3 regions of the Herminiimonas sp. Marseille-P9896 genome follow, and region 2 is predicted to be linked to each of the others. Evidence: predicted binding sites of a transcription regulator. Region 2 holds the regulator's gene; each other region holds the start of a gene.
The links. Region 2 encodes sigma-54, which starts transcription at its own class of promoters, with help from an activator protein. Its sites were predicted from a motif close to TGGCANGNAANCTGCTTT; they were not measured.
Positions count from the first base shown of each region.

Region 1: H7U06_RS15860 (CmpA/NrtA family ABC transporter substrate-binding protein) is a predicted target of sigma-54. The motif match lies at 2,936-2,953, and genes of this name have one in related genera.
Region 3: glnA (type I glutamate--ammonia ligase) is a predicted target of sigma-54. The motif match lies at 3,566-3,583, and genes of this name have one in related genera.

Region 1 is NZ_CAJEVT010000004.1:256,474-262,639, forward strand. Features, by position in the region: gene ybaK (Cys-tRNA(Pro) deacylase) at 1-338, shown strand, start outside; gene plsY (glycerol-3-phosphate 1-O-acyltransferase PlsY) at 384-989, shown strand; gene tsaD (tRNA (adenosine(37)-N6)-threonylcarbamoyltransferase complex transferase subunit TsaD) at 1,029-2,057, opposite strand; gene H7U06_RS15855 (ANTAR domain-containing response regulator) at 2,161-2,832, shown strand; gene H7U06_RS15860 (CmpA/NrtA family ABC transporter substrate-binding protein) at 3,134-4,357, shown strand; gene ntrB (nitrate ABC transporter permease) at 4,367-5,284, shown strand; gene H7U06_RS15870 (ABC transporter ATP-binding protein) at 5,326-6,138, shown strand.
Region 2 is NZ_CAJEVT010000001.1:585,683-591,848, reverse strand. Features, by position in the region: gene H7U06_RS02895 (SIS domain-containing protein) at 1-260, shown strand, start outside; gene H7U06_RS02890 (HAD family hydrolase) at 260-799, shown strand; gene lptC (LPS export ABC transporter periplasmic protein LptC) at 796-1,392, shown strand; gene lptA (lipopolysaccharide transport periplasmic protein LptA) at 1,438-1,992, shown strand; gene lptB (LPS export ABC transporter ATP-binding protein) at 1,994-2,734, shown strand; gene H7U06_RS02870 (RNA polymerase factor sigma-54) at 2,753-4,222, shown strand; gene hpf (ribosome hibernation-promoting factor, HPF/YfiA family) at 4,327-4,680, shown strand; gene H7U06_RS02860 (energy transducer TonB) at 4,768-5,472, opposite strand; gene H7U06_RS02855 (pilus assembly protein) at 5,520-6,166, opposite strand, start outside.
Region 3 is NZ_CAJEVT010000002.1:205,479-211,644, reverse strand. Features, by position in the region: gene ntrC (nitrogen regulation protein NR(I)) at 1-211, opposite strand, end outside; gene glnL (nitrogen regulation protein NR(II)) at 274-1,347, opposite strand; gene H7U06_RS06565 (DUF4124 domain-containing protein) at 1,409-1,888, opposite strand; gene glnA (type I glutamate--ammonia ligase) at 2,051-3,466, opposite strand; gene nhaA (Na+/H+ antiporter NhaA) at 3,916-5,277, shown strand; gene H7U06_RS06550 (rhodanese-like domain-containing protein) at 5,362-5,826, shown strand; gene H7U06_RS06545 (TAXI family TRAP transporter solute-binding subunit) at 5,823-6,166, opposite strand, start outside.

The DNA.
Region 1 (6,166 bases), on a different contig from region 2:
AAACGCTGGTGATGCAGGATGAGGCAGCCAAGCCATTGATCGTGCTGATGCACGGCGACCGCAAGGTCTCGACCAAGAACCTGGCGCGCCAGATCGGCTGCAAGTCAGTGGAACCGTGCAAGCCGGAAGTGGCGAACCGTCATTCCGGTTTCCTGATTGGCGGCACGTCGCCTTTCGGCACACGGAAACAGATGCCGGTCTACGTAGAGCAGAGTATCCTTGCGCTGGAACAGATTTATATCAATGGTGGTCGGCGCGGTTACCTGATTGGTATCGCACCGCAGGTGTTGACAGATAGCCTGGCGGCCAAGCCGGTGCAGTGTGCGCTCGAAGAATAGTGGTTGCCGCCATGCAGGCGGCGCAGAAATACTAAAAAGGTTGGTATGAATACAGTTTTATTTGCGATCGGAGCGTATCTGATCGGTTCGATTTCTTTTGCAGTGGTGGTCAGCAAATGTTTCCGTTTGGCTGATCCGCGCAGCTACGGTTCGAAGAATCCTGGCGCGACCAATGTCCTGCGCAGCGGGAACAAGAAAGCCGCGATCCTGACCCTGCTCGGTGATGGTGCCAAAGGTTTTGTCGCAGTCTGGCTGGTCAAGCATTTCGGTCCAGCCTATGGTGTGCATGAGAATGGCGTGGCGCTGGTCGCGATCGCTGTTTTCCTCGGTCACCTGTGGCCTATCTTCTTCCGCTTTGTCGGCGGTAAAGGTGTGGCGACTGCGCTCGGCGTATTGCTGGCATTGAATGGCTGGCTGGGCCTGGCGACGCTGATTACCTGGCTGGTGATCGCCTATGCATTCCGCTATTCGTCACTGGCCGCTTTGATCGCTAGCATCTTTGCACCGTTCTACTACGGTTTGATGTTTGGCCCGGATGTGATCTTGCTGGCAGTGCTGGCGATGAGCATCCTGCTGGTCTACAGACACAGCAAAAACATTGGTAACCTGTTGGCAGGAAAAGAAAGCCGCCTGGGCAGCAAGAAGAAGTGAGTGTGCGGCGAGACGGAAGCTATCCTGTAAGGCTTAGCTTCAGATCTCGCGTATGCTATCCAGCGGCCAGCGTGGCTTCACATTGAAAGCATAATCGCGCTTGGCCGCATCAGGATTCAGTTGCAAACGCATCGCTCCGGCGAATGCAATCATCGCACCATTGTCAGTGCAAAATTCCAGTTCCGGATAAAACACCTTGAAGTGCTTCTTGGCAGCCGCTGCATTCAACGATGCGCGCAATTGTTGATTCGCACCGACGCCACCGGCGATCACCAAGCGCTTGAGGCCGGTGTGCTTCAGTGCGGTCACGCATTTGGCGGTCAGTACTTCAACGATGGCATCAACAAAGGCACGTGCGATATTGGCTTTGTCCTGCTCGCAGATATTCGTGGTTTGATTCTTGACGACTGTCAGCACTGCGGTCTTCAGACCGGAAAAGCTGAAATCCAGATTCTTTGAGTGCAGCATAGGGCGCGGCAGCTTGTAAGCAGTCGGATCACCGAACTCAGCCATGCGTGAAATCGCCGGACCGCCGGGATAGCCGAGACCCAGTAACTTGGCAGATTTGTCGAAGGCTTCACCCGCCGCATCATCCAGCGTTTCACCCAGCATGGTGTACTGGCCGACGCCGTCGACCCGCATCAATTGCGTATGGCCGCCGGATACCAGCAAAGCGATGAAGGGAAACTCAGGTGGCTCGCTGGCCAGCAAAGGCGACAGCAAATGCCCTTCCAGGTGATGGATGCCCAATACAGGTTTATCCAGCGCCAGGCCGAGGCCGCAGGCGACAGATGCGCCTACCAGCAAGGCACCCGCCAGGCCTGGGCCCTGGGTGTAGGCTATCGCATCGACCGCATCATGCTGGACGCCGCTATCTTTAAATACTTGCTCCAGCAATGGAATCGCGCGACGGATATGGTCGCGGGACGCCAGTTCCGGCACTACACCACCGTATTCCTCATGCATTTTCACCTGTGAATAAAGAGCATGCGCAAGCAAGCCGCGTTGTGTGTCATACAACGCCAGACCCGTTTCATCACAGGAGGATTCGATACCAAGAACAAGCATGGGGAGTAAAGTTGCCAATCAGATGCAACATGTGGTGTGATTCTTGCGTGGATTGTAGCGTATTCTGCTCACCGACCGCAGGACTTGCTTTTGGAATGTTGTGATGATTGAAACTACACCACCCGATTTTCGCCCTGATTTGCGTTCCGACGTGCGTACTTTGCGCATCATCGTCGTCAATACCGTCATGCCGCCAGAAGGTGAGCAGGATGAAAACGCCTGGATGCAGGCTGAGCGCTCCCGTGCCTTGCGCATAGGTTTGCTGGAGGCCGGTTACAACATCATTGCGGTTTTTCCGGCTGATATGCATTTGCCGGATCGGGTCGCGCAATTGCAGCCCGACATGATCATCATCGATGCCGAATCCGACTCGCGCGACGTGCTGGAACACGTGGTGATGGCGACCCGCGATGCGCGGCGTCCCATCGTATTGTTTACTGAAGATCATGCGACCTCCAGCATGGAAGCGGCGATGGCAGCCGGGGTTTCCGCTTATGTGGTGGCTGGCCTGCAGTCCGAACGCATCAAGCCGGTGCTGGATGTGGCGCTGGCGCGCTTCAATGCCGAGCAAAAGCTGCGTACTGAACTATCTGATACCAAACTCAAGCTGGCCGAGCGCAAGACCATAGAGCGCGCCAAGGGTTTGCTGATGGAGCGCCATCGTATTTCCGAAGATGAGGCGTATTCCAAGCTGCGTCGCATGGCGATGGACAAGAACCTGAAGCTGTCTGAACTGGCGCAGCGCATATTGGATGTCGCCGATTTGCTGGGCTGATGTTTGCACCTGTCATTGCACTAAATAAATGCCGTTGCACGAAAAAAGAGCGGGAAATCTCGTTTAAGTGCGTCGTGTGTTTGGCTAAACCAGTGATAAACGCTGGCATGCATATTGCTGAACTGTAGCTAACACCAACGACGGTGTTAAGAATTAAAAACTGTGCTGACCAATGATGGCCGGTATGGTTTGGGACAAGGACGTCCGTGTCGCAAGAGCGCTGCTCTTGCTGACCGGGCGTCCTTTTTTATTGCTGCAGACCTAGAGGAAAACCATGACCATGAACGACAGGAAATTCAATATGACACGGCGCACAGTCTTGAAAGCAGGCACAGCTATTTCGGTATCAGCCTTCAGCGGTCTGGCAACCCAGGGTGTGTGGGCTGCAGGTTCGGACAAGCCGGAAAAAGAAGAAGTCAAAGTCGGTTTCATTCCGCTGACCGATTGCGCTTCGGTCGTCATGGCTTCCGTCATGGGTTTCGATAAAAAATACGGCATCAAGATTGTGCCGACTAAAGAGTCTTCCTGGGCCGGTGTGCGCGACAAACTGGTCAACGGCGAGCTGGATGCAGCGCATGTCTTGTATGGCCTGGTGTATGGCGTGCATGAAGGCATAGGCGGTGCGAAGAAAGACATGGCGGTGCTGATGGGGCTGAACAATAACGGTCAGGCCATCACCTTGTCGAAGAAGCTGGCTGATAGCGGTGCGATAGACGGTCCGGGTCTGGCCAAGCTGATGCAAATGGAAAAGCGCGAATACACCTTCGCGCAAACTTTCCCGACCGGCACCCATGCGATGTGGTTGTACTACTGGCTGGCGACCTACGGCATCAATCCGATGAAAGACGCCAAAGTCATTACCGTACCGCCGCCGCAAATGGTGGCGAATATGCGCGTCGGCAATATGGATGGCTACTGCGTTGGTGAACCATGGAATCACCGCGCGATCGTTGATGGCATCGGCATTACCGCTGCGACGACACAAGACATCTGGAAAGATCATCCGGAAAAAGTACTGGGCACTACTTCCGAGTGGGTCGCGAAGCATCCGAATACAGCACGCGCGCTGACCGCAGCAGTGCTGGAAGCCGGTCGCTGGATCGACTCTTCGTTATCGAACAAAAACAAAATGGCCGAAGTTATCGCCGCCAAATCCTATGTGAATACTTCAGTTGATGTCATCAACCAGCGCATCCTCGGTCGTTACCAAAATGGCCTCGGTAAAACCTGGGATGACCCTAACTACATGAAGTTCTACAACGACGGCCAGGCGAATTTCCCTTACCTGTCGGATGGCATGTGGTTCATGACGCAGCACAAACGCTGGGGTCTGGCCAAGGGTGAACCGGATTACCTGGGTACCGCCAAATCGGTCAATCGCATCGACCTGTACAAGGAAGCTGCAGCGCTGGCCAATGTACCTGTGCCTAAGAGCCCTATGCGCTCGTCCAAGCTGATCGACGGCGTGGTGTGGGATGGCAAGAATCCAAAAGCTTATGCGGAATCATTCAAGATCAAAGCCTAAGGAAACATCATGAGTGCAATTATGCCTGCAGTAGAAAACGCGCCTGTCAGTGCGTCAGCCGATAACGGAAAAGCGGAGCAAGTCATGCAAAATGCGGCAGCACCAGCCAGCGTTGCCACCAAGCCCAAAGTGAAGGGGGGCAAATTATCTTTGCGTCCTTTCTTCCTGGCCGTGGTGCCACCTGTACTCGGCCTGATTTTCCTGGTGCTGGTATGGGAAATCATCGCCGTGAAAAACAGCGGTATTCCATCGCCATCACTGACGCTGAAGTCGGCGATAGAGCTGTTCTCCGATCCGTTCTACAGCAATGGCCCGAATGATCAGGGCATAGGCTGGAATATCCTGGCGTCGCTGAAACGGGTAGGCGTCGGTTTCGGTCTGGCTGCATTGGTCGGTATTCCGCTGGGCTTCATGATAGGCCGTTTCTCTTTCCTGTCGGGCATGTTCAATCCCATCATCAGCTTGTTGAAGCCGGTGTCGCCGCTGGCATGGTTGCCTATCGGCCTGCTGGTATTTAAGGCAGCGGATCCGGCTGCGATCTGGTCCATCTTTATCTGCTCGATCTGGCCGATGATTATCAACACTGCAGTCGGTGTGCAGCGCGTGCCGCAAGACTATATGAACGTCGCCAAGGTGTTGAACCTGTCCGAGTGGAAGATCATCACCAAGATTCTGTTTCCATCGGTACTGCCTTATATGTTGACAGGCGTACGTCTGGCGATCGGTACCGCGTGGCTGGTCATCGTCGCGGCCGAAATGCTGACTGGTGGCGTCGGTATCGGTTTCTGGGTATGGGATGAGTGGAACAACCTGAACGTGGCACACATCATCATCGCCATTGTGGTCATAGGCATAGTCGGCCTGGTGCTGGAACAAGTGCTGGTTGCTATTGCCAAATTCTTTAGCTACGAAGATGTGAAAAATTGACGCCGGCTGCAAGCGATCTCAACGTATAGGAAAGCACCATCATGGATAACATACATAGCAAGTTCATCGATATACAGCATGCGGAAATGTCCTTTCATACCAAGAAAGGTGTGTTCAATGCGCTGAACGATATCAATCTGACGGTAGCGAAAGGTGAGTTCATCACCCTGATCGGGCACTCCGGTTGTGGCAAGTCAACACTGCTCAATCTAATCGCAGGCCTGACGCATGCGACCAACGGCATGCTGCTGTGTGCCAATCGCGAAATAGCCGGGCCGTCGCCGGAGCGCGCAGTGGTGTTTCAGAATCATTCGCTGCTACCGTGGCTGACCTGCTATGAGAATGTGTACCTGGCAGTAGAGCGCGTATTCGGCAGCACCGAAGCAAAAAGCAAATTGCGTGAACGTACCAAGGCTGCGCTGGCGCTGGTTGGCCTGACACATGCAGAGCAAAAACGGCCGAATGAAATCTCCGGTGGCATGAAGCAACGTGTCGGCATCGCGCGTGCCTTGTCGATGGAGCCCAAGGTATTGTTGATGGATGAACCTTTCGGTGCGCTGGATGCATTGACGCGTGCACACTTGCAGGATGAGTTGCTGAAGATAGTCGCAGCAACCGGGTCCACCGTGGTGATGGTGACGCATGATGTCGATGAAGCCGTACTCTTGTCCGACAAGATCGTCATGCTGACCAATGGTCCGTCCGCCACCATAGGCGAAATTCTGGAAGTGAAACTGGCGCGTCCACGAGAGCGGGTGGCGTTGGCGCAGGATCCTTTGTACTCGCAATACCGGACAGCGGTGCTGGAGTTCCTGTATCACCGTCAGTCGCATCCGTCCAAGGAAGCGGCTTGATCTGACTGGCTTTGCGGAACCATGGATC
Region 2 (6,166 bases):
ATGCCAACGGTCATGCCATCGGCGTCTTTACCGATGGCGACTTGCGTCGCCTGATCGAAACCCAACAGGATTTCTCCAAATTGTCGATCGCCGAAGTCATGCATGCGCATCCACGCAGCGTGCACCCGGATCAACTGGCAGTCGATGCGGTCGACATGATGGAAACCTTCCGCATCAACCAATTGCTGGTTACTGATAGCAACGGCAAGCTGGTCGGCGCATTACACATCCACGACCTGACCCGCGCGAAAGTAATCTGATGAGCGCAGCCAACGATACCGTCGCCATCGAGCGCGCATCCCGTGTGCGACTGATGATTTTTGACGTCGACGGCATCCTGACCGACGGCAGCCTGCACTTCGGCCCGGAAGGCGAAGTCAGCAAAACCTTCAATGTACTCGACGGCCACGGCATCAAGTTATTGCAGCAATCCGGCGTCTCGACGGCCATCATCAGCGCGCGTCAGTCACCTATCGTATTACGTCGCGCCACCGACCTCGGCATACACCATGTATTCCAGGGCATACATGACAAGCGCAGCGCGTTTGAACAACTGCTGGCACAAACCAATACCACCGCCGATACCTGTGGCTTTGTCGGCGATGACGTCATCGATTTACCAATTTTATTGCGCGTCGGCTTCGCCGCCAGCGTACCGAATGCCCACCCGGAAGTACGTACGCGTGTGCACTACGTCACCCAAGCCAGCGGCGGCCGTGGTGCGGCGCGTGAGTTATGTGATTTCATCTTGCGCGCGCAAGGCAACTATGAGGCGGCGCTCGCGCCGTATCTCGCATGAAAGCCCTGCGCCCTGCCAATACGATCCGCATCGTTTTGCTGATCGCCTTCAGCGCAGCGCTGGCACTGGGCAGCTTCTGGCTGGTCGAAGTCATGCGCCGCCAGACCGATGAAACCTTGCCGACCAAGCAGCGCAGCGATCCGGACTTCTATGCAGAAAAATTCAATTTCGTACGCATGGGCAAGGATGGCGTTCCACGCTACAACCTGACCGGTACCGAGATGAAGCACTACCCGCTGGATAATTCCTATCAAATCCAGAAGCCGGTGATGTACAGCTTCAGCAAGGGCCGTGAACCTATGGTGAGTCGCTCCGAACGCGCACTGGTTGAAAACAACAATACCGAAGTGCATATGTATGACAACGTCGTGATAGACCGACCACCTGCAACGGGCTCACAGCACTTCCAACTCAAGACTTCATACCTGCTGATATTGCCGGATGATGAGATCATGAAAACGCCGAAACACGTCGACATCAAGGTAGGCCTGTCGACACTGAACGGCAGCGGTATGTTCGCCAACAATGCAACCGGCGAATTCAATTTATCCAGCAACGTCCATGCGGTGTACCAGGCAGCACATCCGCGCTAAGCGCATAGACGATTTTTATCTGACGCAATCATTTAGAGAACTTTCATGAAACGTTTCTTCTCCGTACTTCTGGTTCTCTGCGGCCTGGGCACTGCCTTGGTCTCCTACGCCGAAAAAGCGGACGCGACCAAGCCCACCAATGTCGAAGCCAATAAAATGGAATACGACGACCTCAAGCAGATCAACACCTTCACTGGCAATGTCGTGTTAACACGTGGCACCATCCTGATGAAAGCCAACAAAATGGTGGTCAAGCAGGATCCTGCAGGCTATCAGTTCATCACTCTGTACGGCTCGTCCGATGCACTGGCGAACTTCAAGCAAAAACGTGATGGTGGCCCCGACCAATGGATAGAAGGCCAGGCCGAACGCATTGAATACGATGACAAGGCTGAAATCATGAAGTTGTACACCAAGGCACGCATGCGTCGCCTGGAAAACGGCAAGCCTACCGATGAAGTTGAAGGTGAATTCATCTCCTACGATACACGCGCTGAATTCTTTACCGTACACAACACCTCAAGCGGCGACAGCAAACAAGGCGGCGGCCGCATCAAGGCCGTGATCCAACCGCGTGCCGCAGATACAAAGGCAAAATAAGATGTCCAGCAAGTTGATCGTCAACGGATTACAAAAAAGCTACGGCGCGCGCCAGGTGGTGCGCGATGTTGCGCTGCAAGTCGAAAGCGGCGAAGTCATCGGTTTGCTCGGCCCCAACGGCGCGGGTAAAACCACCTCCTTCTACATGATCGTGGGTCTGGTACCATCCGACGCCGGACGCATCGAACTGGATGGCGTCGACATCTCACGCCAGCCTATCCACAAGCGGGCACAACTGGGCTTGTCTTACCTGCCGCAGGAAGCATCGGTCTTCCGCAAACTGAGTGTAGAAGACAATATCCGCGCCGTCCTTGAACTGCAGCGCGTCGATGGCAAGCCACTCAATGGTGCGCTACTCGAACAGCGCCTGGATACGCTGCTAGCCGACCTGCAAATCGAAAAGCTGCGCGAGAACCAGGCCATGTCCTTGTCCGGTGGCGAACGCCGCCGTGTGGAAATCGCCCGTGCACTGGCCACCAATCCGCGCTTCGTGCTGCTGGACGAACCATTTGCAGGTGTCGACCCTATCGCGGTGATTGAAATCCAGCGCATTGTGCGCTTCCTGAAAGAGCGCGGCATCGGCGTCCTGATCACCGATCACAATGTGCGCGAAACACTCGGCATCTGTGATCGCGCTTACATCATCAACCAGGGTGCGGTCCTGGCCAGCGGACGACCGGATGACATCATCGCCAACGAATCGGTACGCCGCGTTTACTTAGGTGAACACTTCCGCATGTAAGCGGAAGAAAAAACATCTATGAAGCAATCCCTGCAACTACGAGTCTCCCAACATCTGGCGCTTACGCCACAACTGCAGCAGTCCATCCGTTTGCTGCAGTTATCGACTCTTGAATTGCACCAGGAACTGGAACAAATACTCGCCGACAACCCGATGCTGGAACGTACCGATGATCCGCTGGATCACGCGGTACGCCTGCTGGCAGATGGTGCGATGGGTGCCAGCGGTACTGCACCGGAGGGCGCCAGCGTCGAAGCGAATGCCCAGACGTCGGATAGTGAAGGCGGCTCAGAAGGCCCCGATTTACCGGAAGCCTCGAGTGGCGACAGCGATTGGAGTTTCGACGACGTCGCACGCACCTCCAAGGCGCCGGAAGACGATGATGGCCGACCGCAACTGGAAGCGCATGAAACCACGCTACGCGAACATCTGCTGGAACAAATGCGCGTCACCGTACGCGAACACCGCGACCGCGCCCTGCTCGAACTCATCATCGATGCACTGAATGACAACGGCTATCTGGAAGAAGAGCTGGAAGAAATCCATGCACGCTTGCCGGAAGAACTGGAAATCGAACTGGAAGAGTTGCAGATCTCTCTCAAGATGCTGCAGAGCTTCGATCCACCGGGTGTAGGTGCGCGTGACGCTGCCGAGTGCCTGGCACTGCAAATCAGGCGTATGCCCAAGGTCGCAATGGTGACCCGCCGCATGGCACTGGCCATCGTGGAAAACCATCTGCCGCTGTTTGCGCAGCGCGATTTCAATAAATTACGCAAGGCACTGGATTGCGACGACGAAGACTTGCGCGAAGCACAAGCCATCATCAAGCAATGCAATCCACATCCTGGTTCCATTTTTGCAACTGATGCTTCCGACTATGTAGTACCTGACGTCATCGTCAAGCGTACCCGCAGCGGCTGGCAGGTCATGCTGAACCACGACGTGATGCCACGGCTGCGCGTTAATAGCATGTATGCCAACATCTTGAAGCAAAGCAAGGGCGAGGCATCGCTTGGTTCCCAGTTGCAAGAAGCGAAATGGCTGATCAAAAATATGCGCCAGCGCTTCGACACCATCCTGCGTGTCGCCGAGGCAATTGTCGAACGTCAGAGGAACTTCTTTTCGCACGGTGCAGTCGCAATGAGACCGCTTGTTTTACGTGAAATAGCTGATACACTGGGACTACACGAGAGCACTATTTCACGTGTAACCACCCAGAAGTACATGCTGACTCCCCACGGGATGTTCGAATTGAAATACTTTTTCGGCAGCCATGTCGCAACAGAAGCCGGTGGTGAAGCATCATCGACAGCGATACGGGCACTGATCAAACAATTGATAGGAGCTGAAGACCCGAAAATTCCATTCTCTGATAGCAAGATTGCCGACATGCTGGCAGAACAAGGCATGGTGGTAGCGAGACGGACGGTAGCAAAATATCGCGAAGCCCTGAAAATCCCACCGGTCAATCTGCGCAAGTCGTTGTAGATATCGTCCTTTGTAGTTTTTGTTGTAGTTATACGTTGCTGTGTTCGGCGTAGTCACTTCACAAGACCGCGCATAACCTCCAGTGACTTTCATAGGAGCACTGTATGAATCTCACAATCAGTGGACATCACCTCGAATTGACCCCCGCCATCCGCGAATATGTACAAGGTAAATTGGAGCGCATCAAACGACATTTTGATCACGTTATCGATATTGCGGTCATCCTGACTGTAGACAATCTCCCCGAGAAGGAAAAACGCCAAAGGGCAGAAATTAACTTGCGTGTGAGAGGCAAGGACCTGCATGCAGAAAGCATTGCAGATAATTTATACGCTGCCATTGATACACTGATCGACAAGCTCGATCGACAAGTGATCAAATACAAAACCAAACAGCAAGACCATCAACACGATGCGATCAAACGATTGCCGGATGCGTCAGATGCTGTAACGCCTTAATACAAGGCAGGCCGAGCAAGTCGGTCAGATAAAATGAAGGGCGCAAATTGCGCCCTTTTTTGTTTTGTAATATTCACGGCCCCTCACTTATTCAGCTTTCTTCGCAATGTTTTCGACTGCGCGACCTTCCAGCACGACTTCAATTTTGAGTTGGCTTTTCACCGGCATCCCCGCCACTTTGCCGGGATTGAATTTGGTTTTAGAGAAAGCGTCTTTGATCAGTTGCTGCGCAGACTCGGACAAAGAAGAGTTTTCGATGAGCACATCGTCAATATCACCACTCTCATTGATAAACAAATCCAACACTGCCATCTGCGCCAATCCACTCGCAAAGAGTGCGTCCAAGTCGGGAGAGATATCGACCACCACTGCAGGCTGCTCAGTCAGCTCAGTGGGCTGAAAATAATATGGCTTGGGTAATGCGATGAGATTAAAAAGAGAGGAAGCAGCCGCATCCGCTGACCCGCGTGCTTGCGGCAAAAGATCGGCCTGATCCTTTGAGGCCACGGATTTCTCCACGACATCGGCCGTGCTAGTACGATGGTTAGCAATGTCAGTTTTATCGACATTGATATCTGTTTGCATGGATTTGCCTGCTGACCTTGTTTCCTTCTGTACGCTAAGCAAGTCTACTATCATCGCTGACGATTCTGACGCATAGGTCCCTCCGCCTACACTACCATGTACTGCGTAAACGAAACCCACTGCCAGACCACCATGAACGAAGAGCGACAACAACATCGCTAATCGCTCGGTAGCGGTTTTTTTTCGGATAAAGGCGGGCATTTTCATACAAGAATCTTGACGGGATGATGGCTAGTGCCATCATCCCGCACATCTCACTGTGCGTTCAGGACACGCCAGGAAACACGACGCGTACCGCTTGTCGGGGATGGATCTATCGGTGGCGCCGTAACTTTGGTTCCCCCAAGATCAGTACCGCTCGAAGCACCACTCGACGTCCGGATCAAGGCGCGGACCGTACCATCTGCCTGCATGATCATGACCGGACGCGTCACCAGGCCGGACCCCAGACTGATCCCGCTCACACCATTTGCCGTGCTAATAGGGCCACCTGTCAGATAACTCAACGCATAAACAAAGCTGGCCGCAGTACCGGTAGTAGGTCCGCAAGCACTGACCGTCGAGGCTTGAGGTGTAATCGTCGTGAACAATAGCGTACCCAAAGCCAGCGAAGGATCAGTACTTGAGCGCTCGCCGCCACTCAGGAAGTCCAGGTACCAGCCGTTTTTAGTCGTCCAGTCCACCGCGTTATTGGTGCTGGTACGCACCTCCTGCTGGGCAATACAAACCGTGGACGACGTACCCTCAGGACAAACGCCACTAGTCAATGTCTGTGCCACAAAATTGCTGCTGCCTGTGCGAGGATTGCCGAGCGTCACCGTATCAAGATTATCTTTGATTGCGTAAAAAGATTGTGTGCTGCTATCAGTGACATCAGTGGTACCCAAATAACGTCCCGTAC
Region 3 (6,166 bases), on a different contig from region 2:
GCTTGGCTTTGACTGCCTGCAGTAATTCAAGGCCGGATTCACCCGGCATGCGGATATCGGAAACCAGAACTTGCGGTGCACCGGTTTTTAAAGCCTCCAGTGCATCCCGCGCATTGGAAAAACTCTTGGTGGCAAGATTTTCTCGCGCCAGTGCTTTTTCAAGGACCCAGCGGATAGACTCGTCGTCATCAACAATCCAGATTGGCTTCATATATTTATAGTGTCCCGCGTCATGTGGCTAGGTTTATAGATTCGTCGCCAGGCTCAAACTGCTCATGGCAATGGAATCAAAATTCTGAAATCCGTGCATCCCGGCCGACTCTCGCATTCGATCAAACCCATGTGTTGCTGTACGAATGTCTGAGCCAGCGTCAAGCCCAATCCACTACCGCCATCCCTACCTGAGACCAAAGGATAAAAAATACGATCGCGGATGTCAGGCGGGATGCCCGGTCCGTTATCGATGATATGCAAGTCTAATGCCAGCCGGTATCGCACCTTGGCCAGCGTCACCTGACGCGCGATACGGGTACGCAAAGTGAGCTCGGCATCGCCGGTTTTCATACGGGCGGACAGCACCTGGGCCGCATTGTGTGCAATATTCAATACTGCCTGTATCAGCTGTTCCTTGTCGCCACGGAACTCAGGTACGGACAAATCATAGTCGCGTTTGATCTTCAGGCCATTCGGAAACTCAGAGACTATCAGGCTGCGCACCCGTTCACATACTTCATGGATGTTCACATCACCGACGATATGCGGGCTGCGATGCGGTGCCAGCAGACGGTCAACAAGTGTTTGCAGGCGATCAGCCTCCTTGATGATGACCTGCGTGTACTCGCGGAATTCTTTCAGATGCCGCTCCGGCAACTCCAATTCCAGCAGTTGTGCCGCACCACGTATGCCGCCCAGCGGATTCTTGATTTCATGCGCCAGGTTGCGAATCAACTCCTTATTCGCCTGGCTTTGGTCGATCAGGCGCTCTTCCCGGTCCAGCTTCAGTTGCTGCACATTCTCGCGCAGCTCGATCAGGACCGGCGTATCTGCGCTATCCAGCGCCGATACCACCACATGGACCTGCAAAGGATCACGACCTAGGCGCTCCAGCACCAGGTCCAGCCGCTTGTCGGCGAATTGATGCTCGAGTGCTTCCTGGAATACCTGTTCCAGCTCCTCGCAATTGATGAAAAGCTCATTGAGCTTATGGTTGGTCAGTGCCTTGCTGGAACTCTCCAGCAAAATTTCAGCGGCAGGATTGGCATAGGCGATATCGCCGTCCGGACGCAGTACCAGCACTGCCGAAGCCAGCAAATCCAGACCATCTAAAGCAATTATGTTTTTTTTCACAGGAATCCAAAAAAGAAAGGCCGCTATACGCGGCCTGATTCAAGCAAACATCATACCGATGTTACTTCAAGTTATTGAGTTCGCGTTTTAATGCTTCGACATTCTTTTCGGAACGCGCCAGATCATCCTTCAGCGTCGCCGTACGTTCCTGGTATTTGGCATAGTTACGCTCGTCACCACGGCGTTCCGGTTCACCATTATTGTATTCGCGCCGGATGTCGGCGAGCTTTTGCTCTTCCGTTTTCATTTCATCCATCAGGATCTGGCGGCGATCACTGTCGCGCGCCTTCTGCACGGTATTGTCTACCTTGGGGAAATCGCTGGGTGAGGAAGCCTTGGCGCTCACCGTCGGCGTCGCCGGTTTCTTCACGGCTGGCACAGTGGTCACGCCCGGCAGGTCTACCTTTTTGCACTTATTGGTAGGACCGGTATTCTTGTATTCACGGTTGCCATTGGCGTCTATGCACAGATAGACATCATTTTGCGCATACGCGGAAATAGCGAGGGTAGACAGCAGCAGGATAGCGAGTTGACGTTTCATGGACTTGTTTCGGTGAAACTGTTAAATCGGATACTTAGTGTATGGCAACAATCATAGTCTGACAAACACTGATGTTCTATTTTCTGCCTGCCAGCAACAAAAAAAGCGGAGAAAGCTTACGCTCTCCCCGCTTTTCATCTTGCGGTAACAATCAGAGATTGATTACAGCGAGTAGTACATATCGTATTCGACTGGGTGAGCAGTCATGCGGAAGCGTTGAACTTCTTGCATTTTCAATTCAATGTAAGCATCGATCATCGAATCGCTGAATACGCCGCCACGGGTCAGGAACTCGCGGTCTTTGTTCAGGTGATCCAGCGCTTCTTCCAACGATACGCAAACGGTTGGGATCAGTGCGTCTTCTTCTGGTGGCAAGTGGTACAAGTCTTTCGAGGCTGCTTCGCCTGGGTGGATCTTGTTCTGTACGCCGTCCAGACCTGCCATCAGCAATGCCGAGAAGCACAGGTATGGGTTAGCCAGTGGATCCGGGAAACGTGCTTCAACACGGCGACCTTTAGGGTTCGCAACGTGTGGAATACGGATCGAAGCGGAACGGTTACGTGCCGAGTAAGCCAGTTTAACCGGTGCTTCAAAGCCTGGAACCAGACGTTTGTACGAGTTGGTACCTGGGTTGGTGATCGCGTTCAGTGCTTTAGCATGTTTGATGATGCCGCCGATGTAGTACAACGCGAAATCCGACAAGCCTGCATAGCCGTCGCCAGCGAACAGGTTTTTACCGTCTTTCCATACCGATTGGTGCACGTGCATACCAGAACCGTTGTCGCCAACGATAGGTTTAGGCATGAAGGTTGCGGTTTTGCCGTAGGTGTGTGCAACGTTCCAGACCACGTATTTCAGGTTTTGTGTCCAGTCAGCGCGCTCAACCAGAGTCGAGAATTTGGTGCCCAGTTCGTTTTGGCCAGGACCAGCAACTTCGTGGTGATGTACTTCGACAGGGATGCCCAGGGATTCGAGAATCAGGGACATTTCCGAACGCATGTCCTGGAAGCTGTCGACTGGTGGCACTGGGAAGTAGCCGCCTTTAACCGCTGGACGGTGACCGGTGTTGCCGCCTTCGAGCTTCTCGCCGGAGCTCCATGCTGCTTCTTCCGAATCAATCTTGACGAAGCAACCGTCCATGCCGATTTTCCAACGGATACCGTCGAAAATGAAGAATTCTGGTTCTGGACCGAAGTAAGCGGTGTCGCCCAGGCCCGAGGATTTCAAATAAGCTTCTGCGCGCTTGGCGATCGAACGTGGGTCACGATCGTAGCCTTTGCCATCCGACGGTTCGATCACGTCGCATTGCATGAACAAAGTGGTTTCTTCGAAGAATGGATCGATATTTGCGGTGTTCGGATCCGGCATCAACAACATGTCGGACGATTCGATACCTTTCCAGCCAGCGATGGAGGAACCGTCGAACGCATGACCGGATTCAAATTTATCCATGTCGAAATGCGAAACTGGCACCGTGACGTGCTGTTCCTTGCCTCTTGTGTCAGCAAAACGAAAATCAACGAATTTAACTTCGTTGTCTTTCGCCATCTTCAAGACCTCTGCGGCCGTCATTGCCATGCGAATCTCCTAAAATTTGAGCAAAGTAATACAGAATTAGTGAATGGGTTGTGAGGCCTGCGTCAACAAACAGCATGCGTCCATAACTCGCCCGAAATGATAGCAGATTCCATGCCACCGCCTTTCAAAAATTCGCGCAACCGCACTGCAACGGAGCGCCCTAGGGGATAGATGCCACATGGCGATTTTTCTGCATCAAAGGAGCTCGAATTTGATGCACCAAACATGTGCAAACAAGGCAATTTGCACCAAAATAAATCGTTTTTGGAGTTAACCCTCATTTCCGCGCCAAGTTGGTGCGAAATGATGTCAATCTGACTTTTCCCGATCCGGTTCAAATTGCCTGCCGTCATCGGCTAGTGTAAAATCTGCCTCAGGGTGTTTGCGCTGCATATCGCAGCGGACAGGTAACGCGTCGGTCGGGCCGCCACGCGGGGATACTTACGAACATGACTCCAACGACGTCAACTGGCTCGACCCTGCCGCGCGCGCAACTTCTTGCCGAACGCGCTTTCTCCACTTTAGAAAAATTCCTGCATATCGAAGCCTTCAGTGGCGTGGTCCTGTTGCTCGCAGCAGCGGCGGCACTGATCTGGGCCAATTCACCGTATGCCGATGGCTACCACCACTTCTGGCATACGACGGTTGCCTTCTCGGTTGGCAGCTGGAGCATCTCGGAATCGCTGCACTTCCTGATCAACGATGGCTTGATGACCATCTTCTTCCTCGTGGTCGGCATGGAAATCCGCCGCGAAATCCATGAAGGAGCACTTGCCAGCATACGCCTGGCAGCATTGCCGCTGGCGGCTGCGGTCGGTGGCGTAGTGGCACCTGCGCTGATTTACTTCGCGTTCAACCCCAGTGGTGAACAAGCACATGGCTGGGCGGTACCGACTGCAACTGATATCGCCTTTGCGGTAGGTGTACTGGCCTTGCTGGGACGCTCTATCCCATCCAACGTCCGTGTCTTCCTGCTGGCGCTGGCCATCATCGACGACATCGTCGCCGTCCTCATCATCGCGATCTTTTATTCCGGCGGCATGGATTACAGTGGCTTCATCATTGCCGCACTCGGCATCCTGATGGTGCTGGGCATGCAGCGCATCGGTGTCGTCTCCGCTTACCCTTATGTGCTGCCCGGCATCGTACTGTGGCTGGGCTTATTGCAAACCGGCGCGCATCCGACACTGGCCGGTGTGGTACTCGGCCTGATGACGCCTGTCTTTGCACCACGCACCCGCGCACATCCGCTGGAAGTGGCGGGCAAGGCGCTTAAGGATTTGCTGCACCACACTGCGGACGATAAACCTGACCCACATCACCTGGCTCAGCCCCTGAAGCAACTGAAGCACGCACAGCTCACCTTGTTGCCACCTGTCAGCCGCGTACAGATGGCGCTGCATCCTTATGTCGCCTTCGGCATCATGCCGTTGTTTGCACTGGCCAACGCGGGTGTTTCGCTGGATGGCATAGACCTCTCTGCCAACGGTTCGATGATCGTGATGCTGGGCGTGCTGATCGCGCTGGTCGTCGGCAAGCCGCTAGGCATCATCGCTGCCAGCGTGTTGATGGTACGCATGGGTTGGTGTGCATTGCCACCGGGCGTGACCTGGAGCGGCGTCTGTCTGGTCGGCTTGCTGGCAGGCATAGGCTTCACCATGTCTATCTTTATCGCGACACTGGCCTTCACTGATCCCAACCTGCTGGGTGCGGCAAAATTAGGTATCCTGCTTGCTTCATTGAGCGCTGCAGTAATCGGACTGGCGTGGGGCTTTATCCAGGCCCGACGCAAGCAGCCTGATGTGACTTGAACGCAAGAGAACTTTATACTGCGAAACAAGGCCGCATATAGCTAGCGCCTGTATCCATATACCAAACGGAAAGAACAGATCAACATGACGAAGTCCGCAGACATACTCGCCACCGCGCAGCAGCGTGGCAAAGACAACGCTCTTCCTTATGCTGGCGCACTGACGCCGCAGGAAGCGTATGCCTTATTGCAAAGTGATCCGAATGTGAAGTTGGTCGATGTGCGTACCAACGCAGAACGCGACTGGATAGGCCGTGTCGGCATCGCACCTGAGCAACACCTGGCGGTGCAATGGACGCTGTATCCGGGCGGCGCGCCTAATCCTGAATTCCTGTCGCAGCTGGCACAGGCCGCAGATAAAAATACCACCCTGCTGTTCCTGTGCCGTGGTGCGGTGCGTTCACGTCATGCCGCCAAACTGGCGACTGAAAATGGCTACGTACATTCCTTCGATATCCTCGAAGGTTTTGAAGGTGAGAAAGATGCCGACGGCCATCGCAAGAATGTAAATGGCTGGTGCAAGGCCGGCCTGCCCTGGGTCGGCGCTTAAGCCGAAGCGGGTTTCGTTGCGTCCTGCGTTCCAGCAGGCACTTCAGCTTTTGCTTCCGACAACCATAAGATACGCTTGCGCACCAGATTGATATTGCTGCGCAAGCGATACAACTCATCCGCAAATGAAAGCGGTATCGAAATCTGGTTCACCTTCTCTTCGATTTCCGCCAGGCGTTTCAACTGCGCCGGATAAACCGTATTGCGTTTCGCCGGTGGCACGTCTTCTATCACCTGCTCTACCGTACGTAGCTGCCCGTACCAGCGATACACGCGTGAACGCACTTTCCACACATACAACGGCGGCACGATACGCGACAACGGCAGGATCAAGGCACCGA